Regions from separate parts of the Bacillus cereus group sp. RP43 genome, predicted to be linked through region 3. Evidence: riboswitches for the same ligand, from Rfam matches in the RefSeq annotation. Region 3 holds a riboswitch; each other region holds the start of a gene.

Region 1 (4,958 bases), 190 kb from region 3:
CAATTTTACAGCGTACTTCTTTTGGTGCTTGTTTTTTATGTTCAGTTACACTCATTTTTCATCTTTCCTTTCTTGAAGACTTTTCTCCATTTTATCATACATATCTTTACACGATTATGTATGAAGCCAACGATGAAGCATGATACAATATAAGTATGTAAACCCACAAAAAGGAAAATAAAAGAGTGTACTTTTTATATTTTTTCTTAGGTTCCACATCATTAGCTACTCTTTAACTCACCTTATATTTTCTACATAATAGATTTAATTTTTAAATTTACACTACAAAATAAATCGGAGGTCTACATATTATGGAACTTTATAAAAAATTAACAACAACATTCATCCTCTTATTTATAGCTTCAATCACCGTGGGGTTTTCTCTAAAAGGAGCAATTCCATATGCTACATTAGTAAGTATTATATTCGCAACGCTATTTTTACTGAGCAGTGCATTTTGCGCGGGTAAAGCACGTCAAATGAAAGGGTAATTACATATGTTCAAGAAGAAACCGATAGTTTGTAAATCATGCAAAAAAGAAATACAAACGTATGAAAAAGCATGGATTCATATGCCCTTTCCGGCAAGCGGCATGACTAATATGAAAAGTATATTGAGCTAGACGGAGAAGTGTATTGTAATTCATGTATTCAAATCATAAGTAAAACAAAATAAAAAAAGCTTTGCGCTCACCGCGCAAAGCTTTTTTTCATATATTATAGACCAGCTTGCTCTTTTAAAGCTACAGCTTTGTCTGTACGTTCCCATGAAAGATCTACATCAGTACGTCCGAAGTGGCCGTAAGCTGCTGTTTGTTTGTAAATTGGGCGACGTAAGTCTAGCATTTTAATAATACCAGCTGGGCGAAGATCGAAGTTGTTACGAACTAGTTCTACTAGTACGTCTTCAGATACTTTACCAGTGCCAAATGTATCAACTGAAATTGATACTGGTTGTGCTACGCCGATTGCGTATGCAAGTTGTACTTCTGCTTTGTCAGCAAGACCAGCTGCTACGATGTTTTTCGCAACATAACGAGCTGCATATGCTGCAGAACGGTCAACTTTCGTTGCATCTTTACCAGAGAATGCACCGCCACCGTGGCGAGCGTATCCACCGTAAGTATCAACGATGATTTTACGTCCTGTTAAACCAGCATCACCTTGTGGTCCACCAATTACGAAGCGACCAGTTGGGTTAATGAAGAATTTCGTTTCTCCATCCATTAATTCAGCTGGAACTACAGCTTTAATTACATGCTCTTTTAAATCGCGATCGATTTCTTCCCATGTAACATCTGGATGATGTTGTGTAGAAATTACAATTGTATCCACACGTACAGGTTTACCACTTTCATCATACTCAACTGTAACTTGCGTTTTTCCATCCGGACGTAAGTATGATAATGTGTCATCTTTACGTACTTCAGTTAAACGGCGAGCTAATTTGTGAGCAAGCGAGATTGGAAGTGGCATTAATTCTTGTGTTTCATTACATGCGAAACCAAACATTAAACCTTGGTCTCCCGCACCAATTGCCTCAATCTCAGCGTCAGTCATTAGACCTTCGCGTGCTTCTAGCGCTTGGTCAACACCCATAGCGATGTCAGCAGATTGCTCATCGATAGATGTTAAAACTGCACAAGTTTCTGCATCGAATCCATATTTTGCGCGTGTGTAACCAATGCCTTGAATTGTTTCACGAACGATTTTCGGAATATCTACATAAGTAGAAGTCGTAATTTCCCCCGCTACCAATACTAAACCAGTTGTTACAGTTGTTTCACAAGCTACACGTGCATTTGCGTCCTTTGATAAGATCGCATCTAAAATTGAATCAGAAATTTGGTCACAAATTTTATCTGGATGTCCTTCAGTTACAGACTCAGATGTGAACAGATGACGTTTTTTTGTCATGTGGTAAACCTCCCTACAGTAATTGTATATATTGTACGGAACTCATCCTTAATTTGCCACAAACTGCGACATACATTTATTCTCCCACACAAGCATACAGAAAAACCTTTCCCACTTAACATAGAGGAAAGGTTTAATTTGCTACTTGCATACTGCTTTTTGCCCTTTGCTCTTATCGTTCGAGACCGTTAGCCTCGCACAGGTTTTAGCACCTATTCACCTGTATTTACCACTACAAGTGAGGTTGCTGGGCTTCATCGGGCCTGTCCCTCCGCCAGCTCGGGATAAGAGAGTATCCGTCCCAACCTATACTAAAGAAATGATATTCATTTGTCAATTAATATTCACATTTTCCTGAAAGTTTTTCTCAATACGCATAGAATGAAATATTAATAAGGAAATGATACATTCACACAAACAAAAATAAATAAATAGTATACATTATTTATATAATTGTGTTATACTCTTGATGGGGATTACGAGGAATATTTCATTAAATGAAAAGGATGGTATATAAATATGAGTACTGTGAATGTCCAAATTGGTTTACATGAATTATTGAACGGAAGCAATGCACAGATTCAATTAAGTGTTCCGCAATTAGTGGAAAAAGTATTAATGCGAAACGAAGGGAAATTAACTTCTACTGGTGCCGTTTCTGCTTCAACAGGAAAATACACAGGACGTTCTCCTAAAGATAAATTTATTGTGAAGGAAGCATCGGTTGCTGACAAAATTGCTTGGGGAGCCGTGAACCAACCGATCTCTGAAGAACATTTTAATAAATTATATACAAAAGTTTTAGAATACTTAAAAGAAAAAGAAGAGTTATTCGTCTTCAAAGGATTTGCTGGCGCTGATCGCAACTATCGCCTACCAATTCAAGTTGTTAACGAATATGCATGGCATAATTTGTTCGTACATCAATTATTTATTCGTCCAAATGAAGAAGAATTAACAACTCACGAATCAGAGTTCACAATTGTTTCTGCACCAAACTTCAAAGCAGATCCAGCAATTGACGGTACAAATTCTGAAGCATTCATTATGGTTTCATTCGAAAAACGTATCGTACTAATCGGTGGTACAGAATACGCTGGAGAAATGAAAAAATCAATCTTCTCTATTATGAACTTCTTACTACCTGAACAAGACATTCTTTCTATGCACTGCTCTTCAAACGTAGGCGAAGAAGGCGACGTAGCACTATTCTTCGGTTTATCTGGAACAGGGAAAACAACATTATCTGCTGATCCAAACCGTAAATTAATCGGTGACGATGAGCACGGTTGGTCTGATAACGGTGTATTCAATATTGAAGGCGGTTGCTACGCGAAATGTGTAAACCTTTCTCATGAGAAAGAACCACAAATCTTCGATGCAATCAAATTTGGTTCAGTTTTAGAAAACGTTGTCATTGATGGTCAAACACGCATCGCTGACTATAACGATACTACTTTAACAGAAAATACACGTGCTGCATACCCTATGCATGCGATTGACAATATCGTACTGCCAAGTGTTGCAGGACATCCAAATACAATTATTTTCTTAACTGCTGATGCATCTGGCGTATTGCCTCCAATCAGTAAGTTATCAAAAGAGCAAGCTATGTACCATTTCTTAAGCGGTTACACTAGTAAGCTAGCAGGAACAGAGCGCGGTGTTACATCTCCGCAAGCTACATTCTCTACTTGCTTCGGTTCACCGTTCTTACCACTTGATGCATCTCGCTATGCTGAAATGCTTGGTGAAAAAATTGAGAAACATGATGCGAAAGTATTCTTAGTAAACACTGGCTGGACTGGTGGCGAATACGGCGTTGGTAAGCGTATGAACTTAGGTTACACTCGTGCAATGATTCAAGCAGCACTAAGCGGTGAACTTGCAAAAGCTGAAACTGCGAAACACGACATCTTCGGTCTTGAAGTTCCACTTCACGTACCAGGTGTACCTGACGAAGTATTAATGCCTGAACAAACTTGGGCTGACAAAGATGCTTACAAAGCGAAAGCAATTGAGCTTGCAAACGAATTTAAAGAAAACTTCAAAAAATTCGATAGCGTTTCTGAAAATATTATTAACTTAGGCGGCCCAATCGCTTAATTATAAAACTTTCTGTTGAAATAACCCTTTACTCATATGAATAAGTGTCGTGTAACCGTAAAGTTTCGCGTACTCACCGACAAAACCCAATGCGGCTTAACGGTTACACACACTTACATAAAAAAGAAGCTTACGTGAAAAACGTGAGCTTCTTTCTATATATTCTTTACTTTACCCACATACAAATCACAGCAAACAAATCTCTCGCTCATTCTCTCCTTTTGGTTTGACACCTCATGGGAGCAAAAAAGGCTCTGATCGCTCCTACTCATCGCTAGATCATCCCATCTACAAAATCCAATTTATATAATCGGATTTTCATACGTACAAACCACAGCTTCGAACATATAAACTATTTTCCTACTCACTACATCCTTCTGGTTTCACACCGCATGGGAACAAAAAGGCTCTAACCGCTTCTATCAATCGCCGGATCCTCTGTTCCATCTAAAAAAGAAGCTCTTTTAACTCTTCGTTAATTCCTTCTCATCTTTCATACTATAATACCCTAAATTAATAACGATTAAGAAATAACCACCCAGAATACCTACTGCAAATGCCCACATTACCATATGATGCTCAATTTCGTACATAATAATAGCACCAAGGATTGCAGCTGCAAAGCGATTAAACATACCAAGCGTCGGCGCTTTCGTCTTCTTTACGATACTATCTCCAAGCTTTTCGATACGCCTTCCTAAAATCCAAACACAATACATGCTTACAATAAGTCCAATTCCTGCACCTAGAAAATGTGCTGAAAACGGTGTTAACATCCAGCCTAATAACAGAATACCTAGTAGATAATATGATTGAACTTTAAACGATTTTAATGACATACTAATCATGCTGTACTCTCCTTCAATGTTTTTTCTATTTATCCAACAAAAGCTGTATAACTCATTTCTTTCGAGTCCATACTACTTAAAATCTAT
Region 2 (4,958 bases), 3.3 Mb from region 3:
TTGACCGGTATTTCCCATAAAGCCAAGTTGATCGCCTTGTTTTACAGTTTGTCCATTTGATACAGAGCGGCTATTCATATGTGCATACACTGTCGTATATGTTTTTCCGTTAACACGGTGAGATAAGTAAACAACGTTTCCGTAACTAGAGGATAATTCTGAACGGATAACAACGCCATCTGCAGCGGCAATAATTGGAACTGTTCCCGAAGCTGCGATATCGATTCCTTTATGGTTATCTAAAGAACGTGCGCCGAATCCAGAAGTTTTTGATCCAGCGGCTGGCTTAATAAATCCACCTTTGTTCGTATCTTGCGGTGTTGGTGCGGATTGTGTGCTTTCTTTAGCAGAGGCGGCGGCTTGTTTTTTTGCTTCCTCAGCCTTGCGTGCCTCTTCAGCTTTCCGAGCCTCTTCTGCACGTTTTTCTTCTTCAATTGCTTTTTGAACAGCTTGACGCTGGTTTTCTAAAATACCTTGTGACTCTTCTAATCCTTCAATCTCGGAATCTACTTTTGATACTTTCGTATGTAGATCTTTAATAAGAGTTTGTTGCTGTTGTTGATTACTTTGTAACTCTTGTTGTTTTTGTTCTAATTTTTGTTCAGATTCTTTCAGTTGTTGCTCTTTTTTCTCAACAGCCTCTTTTTCTGTCGTCACAGCATTCTGATCACTTGTTTGTTTTTTCACAATATCGGTATCGTTATTTAAAATTAAACTTACAGAGTACATATTATCAACAAGATCGGCAATATTTGCAGAGCTTGTTATTACTTCTGTAATGATACTCGTACGAGGCTTTTCTTGCATAGATTGTAGTCGTTGTTTAATAACTTCCTGCCGTGTATCTATGTTTGTTTGTAATTGCTCTATATGTTTCTTTTTTTCAGTAATAACTTGCTGTGTGTTGCTAATTTCTTTTTTTGTATCGTTTAATTCAGCTTCGTTTTTATTAATAGAAGTAGTTAATTCGTCGATTTTCTTTTGCAATTCCTGGATTTCTTTTTCTATTTGTTCTTTCTCAGCTGATTTATTTTGTAAGTCATTTTGTTTGCCTTCTAATTCGGATTGAATATTAGATAATTTATTTTCATTCGTTTCAGCGTATACGGGTGAAAGTAACGGGGAAACGAAAATCGTTCCAGCTGCTAAAACACTAAACGTTGCAAATTTCTTTTTCATTGTTGTCTTGCTCCTTTCCCTATGAATGTTATATATCATAAGAAGAAGAGTGTCTATCGTTGTAATCATAATGTAAAGAAAACTTTATAAATTTGCTAAGTTTTGTCGGAATTTAGTATCTTTTCGTAGCGTTTGTCATAAAGTTAAAATTCTTGAATGTATAGAAAAAGTTATCAATTTCTATATTTTTTTTTAAAAATCATGGAAAATGATGGGGTTTTCCATGATGAAACAGTACTTTAAAAATCTATCAATCACTAGTGAGGAATCGATTTCATGTGAGGTTTTCTGACATGAGGTTTATTTTTGTCAAGAAAATTATTTGCGTTCGGGCAAACTTATTTTGTTGTCAGATTTTAATTTTTGATTTATGATTTTTAACAGGGACAAAATGTAGTGAATTGTCGAATAATATGTAATACTCTTAATTTCATGTTTTATAGAGATAGAATGAGAGATAGAGTGACACATCGAAGAGGGGGTTACCACAAGTATGAAAAGAATAGGACTTGCATGGCAAATTTTAATAGGACTTGCGCTCGGTATTGCAGTTGGAGCTATTTTCTTTGGCAATCCGGAAGTGGTGAAGTACTTACAACCAATTGGTGATATTTTCATCCGATTAATTAAGATGATTGTTGTACCGATTGTTGTAGCGAGTATTGTTGTTGGAGTTGCTGGTGTTGGCGATGTTAAGAAGTTAGGTCGACTAGGCGGAAAAACAATTATTTACTTTGAAATTATTACAACACTTGCAATTGTTGTTGGTCTATTAATAGCGAACATTTTCCAACCTGGAAAAGGCGTTGATATGGATAAGTTAACAAAAACAGATATTTCTAAATATACAGCTACGACAGAGCAAGTACAAAGTCATTCGTTTGCGGATACATTTGTAAATATTGTTCCGACGAACATTATGAAATCATTAGCTGAAGGTGATATGCTTGCTATTATCTTCTTCTCAGTATTATTTGGTTTAGGTGTAGCAGCAATTGGTGAGCGTGGCAAACCAGTTCTACAATTTTTCCAAGGTGTAGCAGATGCAATGTTTTATGTAACGAACCAAGTTATGAAGTTTGCACCATTTGGTGTATTCGCATTAATTGGTGTTACAGTTTCTACATTCGGATTAGCTTCATTAATTCCATTAGGGAAATTACTCATTGTAGTATACGGAGCAATGATCTTCTTCGTTGTAGTTGTATTAGGGCTTACAGCGAAAATATTCGGTATTAACATTTTCCAATTCTTTAAAATTTTAAAAGACGAGCTGATCTTAGCGTACTCTACAGCAAGTTCAGAAACGGTTTTACCGAAAATTATGGAGAAAATGGAAAAATTCGGTTGTCCGAAAGCAATTACATCTTTCGTTATTCCAACGGGTTATTCATTTAACTTAGATGGATCAACTTTATATCAAGCAATTGCGGCAATTTTCTTAGCGCAAATGTACGGTATTGAATTATCCATTACACAACAAATTACGTTATTACTTGTATTAATGGTTACATCAAAAGGTATCGCGGGTGTACCGGGCGTATCATTCGTTGTATTATTAGCAACACTTGGTACAGTAGGTATTCCAGCTGAAGGTTTAGCGTTTATTGCAGGTATTGACCGTATTCTAGATATGGCTCGTACAGCAGTTAACGTTGTAGGTAACTCTTTAGCGGCTGTAGTTATGTCTAAGTGGGAAGGTCAATATGACGCTGAAAAAGGACAAGCCTATTTAAAAGAGATATCTGAAAAGGGTCAAGCGGCTTAATTATGATTTGAAAAGCTCTCACATATTATGTGAGAGCTTTTCTGTATGTAGAAGAGGAGAGAAAGTTATGAAACGTAAGTACGGTGATGGTTCTACGTGGAAGCGATTAATAGAGAAGACATACACAGTAAAACAAGTTGAAGCAGGTATGTTAGGAATATTGGATATAAAAAAGGTGAGAGAGCCTAGTTATAAAGAATACAATAGTAAAGAGCTTTGCATTGCAGGTGATGGGTATACATGGATGCAATATTTTACAAACGGAAATAACTTTGCGATTACAGCTATGTTAGACAATCAAAAACAATTAGTGCAATATTATATCGATGTGACAAAAGAATTTAAAATAGACGATCGTGGTTTACCTTATTTTGATGATTTATATTTAGATGTGGTATTGTTACCGAACGGTGAGATCTATGTACTGGATGAAGACGAGTTAGAGGATGCTTATAAAACTGGTGATGTTACAAAAGAAGAATATGAGTTAGCATGGAATACAACAAAATGGATTATCGCGACGATAAAAAATAGAGAATTTTATTGGATCTCAATATTGGATAAAGAAATCGAAAAGTTAAAATGATTGGTTTATTCACCTTTTTGTATAATTACCAAAAAAATCTATACAAAAAATAATTGACTTTTGTTTTGTAAGCGAGTAAAGTTAGAAAAGAAATTATTATTAAAAAATAAATATGAAACCTTCTTATAAAGAGAGGCGGAGGGACTGGCCCTACGATGCCTCGGCAGCGGACTCGATTTCAGAGTGCTGTGCCAAATCCAGCAAGCATGTGCTTGAAAGATGAGAAGAGTGTTTCTTATAGATGTATAAGACCTCTTCTCATTGGAAGAGGTCTTTTGTTATTCATTAGAAAAGGTTGAAAACTAGGGAGAGATGATACTTTGAAAGAAACGAGAGGAAATGGTTTAGCTTTATTACCACTTGGAATATTTTTGGCGCTATTTATTGGTTCTGGGATTATTACAGGTGATTTCTATAAATTGCCGATACTTGTAGCGATTTCAATTGCTGTAGGAATTGCTTTAGTGATGAATCGTAAGGAAAGCTTTAATGTGAAAGTAGAACGATTTGCTAAAGGTGCAGGAAACCCTGATATTATGATCATGGTTCTGATTTTTGTACTTGCAGGGGCGTTTTCTGAAACGGCAAAAGGAATGGGTGGAGTTGATTCCACTGTTAACTTAGCGTTATCTATTTTACCCCAAGGATTTATCGTTGCTGGAATTTTTGTTATAGGGGCATTTATTTCATTAGCGATGGGAACTTCAATGGGAACAATTGCTGCATTAGCACCGATTGCTGTAGGTATTAGTGGGCAAACTGATATCTCAATTGCGCTTACGATGGCTACTGTTGTGGGCGGAGCGATGTTTGGCGATAATTTATCATTTATTTCTGATACGACAATTGCTGCTGTTCGTTCGCAAGGAACAGAAATGAAAGATAAGTTTAAAACGAATTTTTTAATTGTATTGCCAGCTGCAGTCATTACAATTGTACTATTAGTAATGATTACTTTAGGTAATGATACAGAAATTAAAGCTCATACATTTGATTGGGTGAAGATTTTACCATACGCAGGTGTACTTGTTACAGCACTACTTGGCTGGAATGTACTCATTGTATTAACTGGTGGAACGGTACTATCTGGTGTTATCGGTCTTATAGATGGAAGTTATACGTTAGAGAGTTTCTTTAAAAGTGTAACGACTGGAATGGGCAGTATGATGGAGTTAGTGTTACTTGCCATTTTAATCGGTGGTATGGTTGAACTTATCCAGTATAATGGTGGCATTCAATATTTAATGAATCTTTTAACACGTAATATTCGTTCGAAAAAAGGAGCAGAGTTTGGTATTGCTGGCTTAGTGAGTATGACGAATATGTGTACAGCAAATAATACAATCTCTATCATTTTTACAGGTCCGCTTGCGAAAAACATTGCGGATCAGTATGAAATTGATCCGCGTAAATCAGCGAGTGTAC
Region 3 (4,958 bases):
GCCTTTTCTAAAATTTCAGCGTGCGGTACGTTAGAAGCACCAACAACAAGTTTCTTTTCATCTTTATCTTTCCCGCCACAAGCAGCTAACCCCAGAATTGAAGTTGAAATAAGTGCTGTAAGTAATAATTTTTTCATTTGAAATATCCCCCTGTTTTCATTATCTTTTATCTATTCGAGTCGTTACACTATCACCAATCCACTGAATTAAAAATACAACGAGTAATACACAAATTGTCGCAACGATTGTTACATCGTTATTTCCACGCTGGAATCCTTCTAAGTAAGCAAGTGTTCCAAGACCACCAGCACCAACAACACCTGCCATTGCTGTATAGCCTACTAAAGCAATTGTCGTTACCGTAATACCAGATACTAATGCTGGTAACGCTTCTGGAATTAATACTTTCAAAATGATTGTGCTTGTTTTTGCTCCCATTGCTTTTGAAGCTTCAATTACCCCTTTATCAATTTCACGAAGTGCGATTTCAACCATTCTCGCGTAAAATGGTGCCGCTCCAATAATTAAAGCTGGCAGCGCTGCACTCGCTCCGAGAATTGTTCCAAGAAGAATCTTTGTGAATGGGATTAATAAAATAATTAAAATGATGAACGGTATAGAACGGAAAATGTTTACGAACGCTCCAATCACCGTATTAATCGCTTTATTTTCCCATAAATTATCTTTCGCTGTCATAAAGAGTAATAGTCCTAAAATAAGTCCTAAAACAAATGTGGCAAGTGCTGCGATTGCCGTCATATATAACGTTTCACCAGTTGCTTCTAACATTTGATTCCAATCAACATTTGCGATTAACTTATCCATGTGCAATCACCTCCAGCTCTACTTGATCTTGATGAATTCCTTCTATTGCTTGCTGGATCGCTGTTTCTTCACCATTTAAATGAACGACTAAACTTCCGTAAGAACCGTTATTCGTTTGTGCGATATTTCCTTGCAAAATGCTAACTTCTATATCACTGCGTTGCATTAATCTTTGAAGTACCGGTCTTTCTACAGCCTCACCGACAAACTGCAAGCGAATTACTTTTCCATCTGGGTATTTTTCAATTAAACTTTCAATCGTTTCATTTGTATCTTCAGAATCCGTTAACTGCTGTACAAAGCGTTTCGTAATGTCTTGCTGTGGATTACGGAATACGTCAAGTACTGGACCCGTTTCTACAATCTTCCCTTTCTCCATTACCGCCACTCGATTACAAATTTTTCGAATAACGTGCATCTCATGTGTAATCAATACAATTGTTAAACCGAGACGCTTATTAATATCTAATAGTAAATCTAAAATTTGATCTGTCGTTTCCGGATCAAGTGCTGACGTTGCTTCGTCACATAAAAGTACTTGTGGATTATTTGCTAACGCTCTTGCAATCCCGACGCGCTGCTTTTGTCCACCACTTAGCTGAGATGGGTACGCGTCTCCTCTTCCTTCTAATCCAACAAGATGAATTAACTCATCGACACGTTTTCTTCTCTCCGCCTTATCGACACCTGCAATTTCAAGTGGGAATGCGATATTTTCACGCACAGTTCGTGACCAAAGTAAGTTGAAATGCTGAAAAATCATTCCAATTTCTTGTCTTGCCTTACGAAGTTCATTTCCAGTAATCGCTGAAATGACACGATTTGCAATTGTAATTTGGCCAGAAGTTGGTTTCTCTAATTGATTAAACAATCTGATTAAAGAACTTTTCCCAGCGCCACTATATCCGATAACACCAAATATTTCGCCTTTCTCTATTTGTAAGTTGGCGTTATCTACAGCAGTGACATCACCGCTTTTTGCCTTATATATTTTCTTTACATTCTCTAATAGAATCATGGTGTATCACCCCTTTTTTGTTTAAAAAGCGTAAGCGGCTCGTTTAGAATGTGAAGTGGATGGAGCTTCTGACGTAGAGGTGCTTTTTGCCTCATAGGAAGAAGCGAAGCCATCGAACATTCTAGCCGCTGGAGCTGGATTTCTTGAAAATTTTGGATAGACTCCGCATTTTTTTATTTTTGATGCGTGTAGTCCATCGTTATAGCTCCTCTTATTATTTGAATGTCCTCCGCATTCAAACAACAAAAAACCTTTCCGCTTCTAGAGAAGCAGAAAGGTTTATATGCGTATATAACAACACTATCCCTCTCTCTCATCTCTCAAAGCATTTGCTTTGCAGGAATTGGCACCATTTCAACATAAGTTGACGGTTGCCGGGCTTCACAGGGCACAGTCCCTCCACCTCTCTTAATAAGAGAAATCAGATTAAATTTTCGTCTGATTTATAATTTATGAAATTGTCTATATTTTATGAATTGAATTGTATCAATATCCACACGCCGTGTCAACAGAAATTTTCGCAAAAAAAGAAACTTCAGAATTTTAAGCCCCGACTGACATCGGTTTACATATATGAAACATCGATTCAACTAATAACATCGTTCGATAAGTTCCAGAATATTGTACCCGTCCATCACTCATTAACGTTTGCAACCTCATATTTCCAGTCACTAATTTTTGTACATCCTCTTCCTCTAAACAAACGATTTGTTCCGTTCCTCTCGCCTCTTTCAAAAGTTCTATATAATCTCTTGAAATTTGTAACGAGCAGCTTTCATCTCCAAAACGAAAATTAACAGTTCTTTCCCCTTGCCTTAAAAGCGGTTCTAAATGATATTGACCATTAGCGTAATTTACAAATGATTGAAGCAAAGAATATAATTTCATCCTAAACCACATCCCTCATATCACTTTCTATTACATACCATTCCCTCTTATTAAAGAGCAATCCTGTTACTTTCGCTCGACAAATACTGTATCTATCACGCATGTCGACATATTTCCCAAGAAATATGTCGAGGCGGCAAAAACTTTGCCGCCTACTTTAATTCCGTATATAAATATTCAACCGAATGAAATGCATATATTTTCTTCGTCAGTGTCCCATTTTCAAAAATAAGTAAACACGGTACACTTTCTATCCCATACTCTTTCGCTAAATGCGGGGCATAATTCAAATCTAACATTCCAATTTTTAAATCTTCAATCGTCATCTCAACGACCGTCAACATCTTCTTTGCTAATTGGCATGTTCCACACATTGGTGTATACACATATAACACTGTTTTTTCTTCATTTCCTATTAGGGCTGTAGCTTCGGCACCTGTCCAATCAATCACTTCTATCATTCCTTACCGTAAATATTCTGTATAAACGTCAATGTCAGCTCCCCATAATACATTTGCTAAATGTGAAGAAGGTGCAGTCGCCACCTCGCGATACGAGCGATCAATATAAATATGCTCTGCTTGCGGAAATTCTTTTCGGAATTGTTTCCTTAACTTTTCTCCTGCATCATCAGCATCCACTAGCACATATACGTCCTTATCAAAAAACTGATCAATGAGCTCATCCATTTTCGACAAACCAATTGTACCATTTGTACAAACAATTTCCACTGGTTCACGAATAATAGATTCAATCTTTCTTCTATCCGATTTACCTTCTACAATAATGACTTTTTCCACATAAATCATACGTCATCACCCGATCACCATATACTATACAACCTTTAACTTAGTATATAGTATATTCGTTATTTTCATGTTGTTTCCTGTTTATTTTTACAAAAGAAAAGCACAAGCGGCTCGCTCAGATTGTGAGGGGGATGGAGCTTCTGACATAGAGGCGCTTTTTGCCTCTCTGGAAGACGCGAAGCCACCGAACAATCTAGCCGCTGGAGCTGGACAATATCGAAAGCACAAGCGGCTCGCTCAGAACAAGAGGGCATTGGAACTCCTGAGCTAGAGGCGCCTTTTTCCTCAAGTGAAGGAGTGAAATGACCAACTGTTCTAGCCGCTGGAGCTAAACAATGAAAAAAGTTTTTCAAAAACGTTCTCCTACATAATAATTAATATATATGTTTTTAAATTCATTATGTAACACAACATAAAAAAGGACAGCACAAAGGCTGTCCTTTAGTCGACTATAATTAGTCTTGGTTTGTCATTTCTGCATATTTTTCTGCAGTTAATAACTTCTCAACTTGGCTTGCATCAGAAAGTTCAACTTTAACCATCCATGCACCCTCGTATGGAGATTCGTTAACTAGTTCTGGTTGGTCACTTAATTCTTCGTTTACTGCTACAACTTTACCACTTACAGGTGCGTATAATTCAGAAACTGTTTTAACAGATTCTACGCTTCCGAATGGCTCGTCAGCTTGGATTGTTGCACCTACTTCAGGAAGTTCAACGAATACGATATCGCCTAACTCACCTTGCGCAAAATGAGTAATACCGATAACAACCGCATTACCTTCTGTTTTTACCCATTCGTGTTCTTCAGAGTAACGTAAATTATTTGGAATGCTCATGACTGTACCTCCAGTGAATGTATTAATTATGTAAAAATACCTTATTGGTACTTTTTCCACACACTTTCAAACTGCTCTTCGTTAAAACCAAGTGTTACACTCGTTCCATCTGTTACAATTGGACGTTTAATTAACATGCCATCAGATGCTAAAAGCTCGTACATTTCGTCTTCGCTTGCATCCTTTAACTTATCTTTTAAACCCAGTTCGCGGTAACGCATTCCACTTGTATTAAAGAATTTTTTTAATGGTAATTCACTTTTCTCATGTAAATTACGTAAATCTTCTTTTGACGGTGGATTTTCAACAATATGAATCATCTCATATGCTACATCGTTTGCCTCAAACCATTTCTTTGCTTTTTGACATGTGCCACACTTTGGATATGAATAAAATGTTACTGTCATAAATTCACCTACTTTTTTACTTACCTTTACCTTTATCATATAGAAAACGTTTTATTATTTCAAACGATTATTCGCTAAACTTTTACTTATTTCGTGATAATTTTTAATAACCCTGCTAATTTTTCTTATTTTTCCGCCATTTATCAAGAAAAAATAAATATATAATTTTTTA

The links. A riboswitch is a leader RNA that binds a small molecule or an ion and turns the genes downstream of it on or off. The one in region 3 is predicted to bind S-adenosylmethionine.
Positions count from the first base shown of each region.
Region 1: another riboswitch for S-adenosylmethionine. It lies ahead of metK (methionine adenosyltransferase); the one in region 3 lies ahead of QCI75_RS02370 (methionine ABC transporter ATP-binding protein).
Region 2: another riboswitch for S-adenosylmethionine. It lies ahead of QCI75_RS19700 (Na+/H+ antiporter NhaC family protein); the one in region 3 lies ahead of QCI75_RS02370 (methionine ABC transporter ATP-binding protein).

Region 1 covers NZ_JARVHQ010000001.1:662,309-667,266, reverse strand. Annotated here, with positions in the region: gene QCI75_RS03465 (MogA/MoaB family molybdenum cofactor biosynthesis protein) at 1-55, opposite strand, end outside; gene QCI75_RS03460 (hypothetical protein) at 312-491, shown strand; gene metK (methionine adenosyltransferase) at 718-1,917, opposite strand; SAM riboswitch class I at 2,087-2,208, opposite strand; gene pckA (phosphoenolpyruvate carboxykinase (ATP)) at 2,437-4,023, shown strand; gene QCI75_RS03445 (ATP synthase subunit I) at 4,488-4,871, opposite strand.
Region 2 covers NZ_JARVHQ010000001.1:3,783,617-3,788,574, reverse strand. Annotated here, with positions in the region: gene QCI75_RS19715 (murein hydrolase activator EnvC family protein) at 1-1,179, opposite strand, end outside; gene gltP (glutamate/aspartate:proton symporter GltP) at 1,673-2,947, shown strand; gene QCI75_RS19705 (ribonuclease FAU-1 family protein) at 3,015-3,533, shown strand; SAM riboswitch class I at 3,654-3,759, shown strand; gene QCI75_RS19700 (Na+/H+ antiporter NhaC family protein) at 3,854-4,958, shown strand, end outside.
Region 3 covers NZ_JARVHQ010000001.1:474,383-479,340, reverse strand. Annotated here, with positions in the region: gene metQ (methionine ABC transporter substrate-binding lipoprotein MetQ) at 1-137, opposite strand, end outside; gene QCI75_RS02375 (methionine ABC transporter permease) at 160-825, opposite strand; gene QCI75_RS02370 (methionine ABC transporter ATP-binding protein) at 818-1,843, opposite strand; SAM riboswitch class I at 2,154-2,261, opposite strand; gene QCI75_RS02365 (hypothetical protein) at 2,387-2,731, opposite strand; gene QCI75_RS02360 (thioredoxin family protein) at 2,884-3,192, opposite strand; gene QCI75_RS02355 (toprim domain-containing protein) at 3,196-3,540, opposite strand; gene gcvH (glycine cleavage system protein GcvH) at 3,996-4,379, opposite strand; gene QCI75_RS02345 (arsenate reductase family protein) at 4,421-4,786, opposite strand.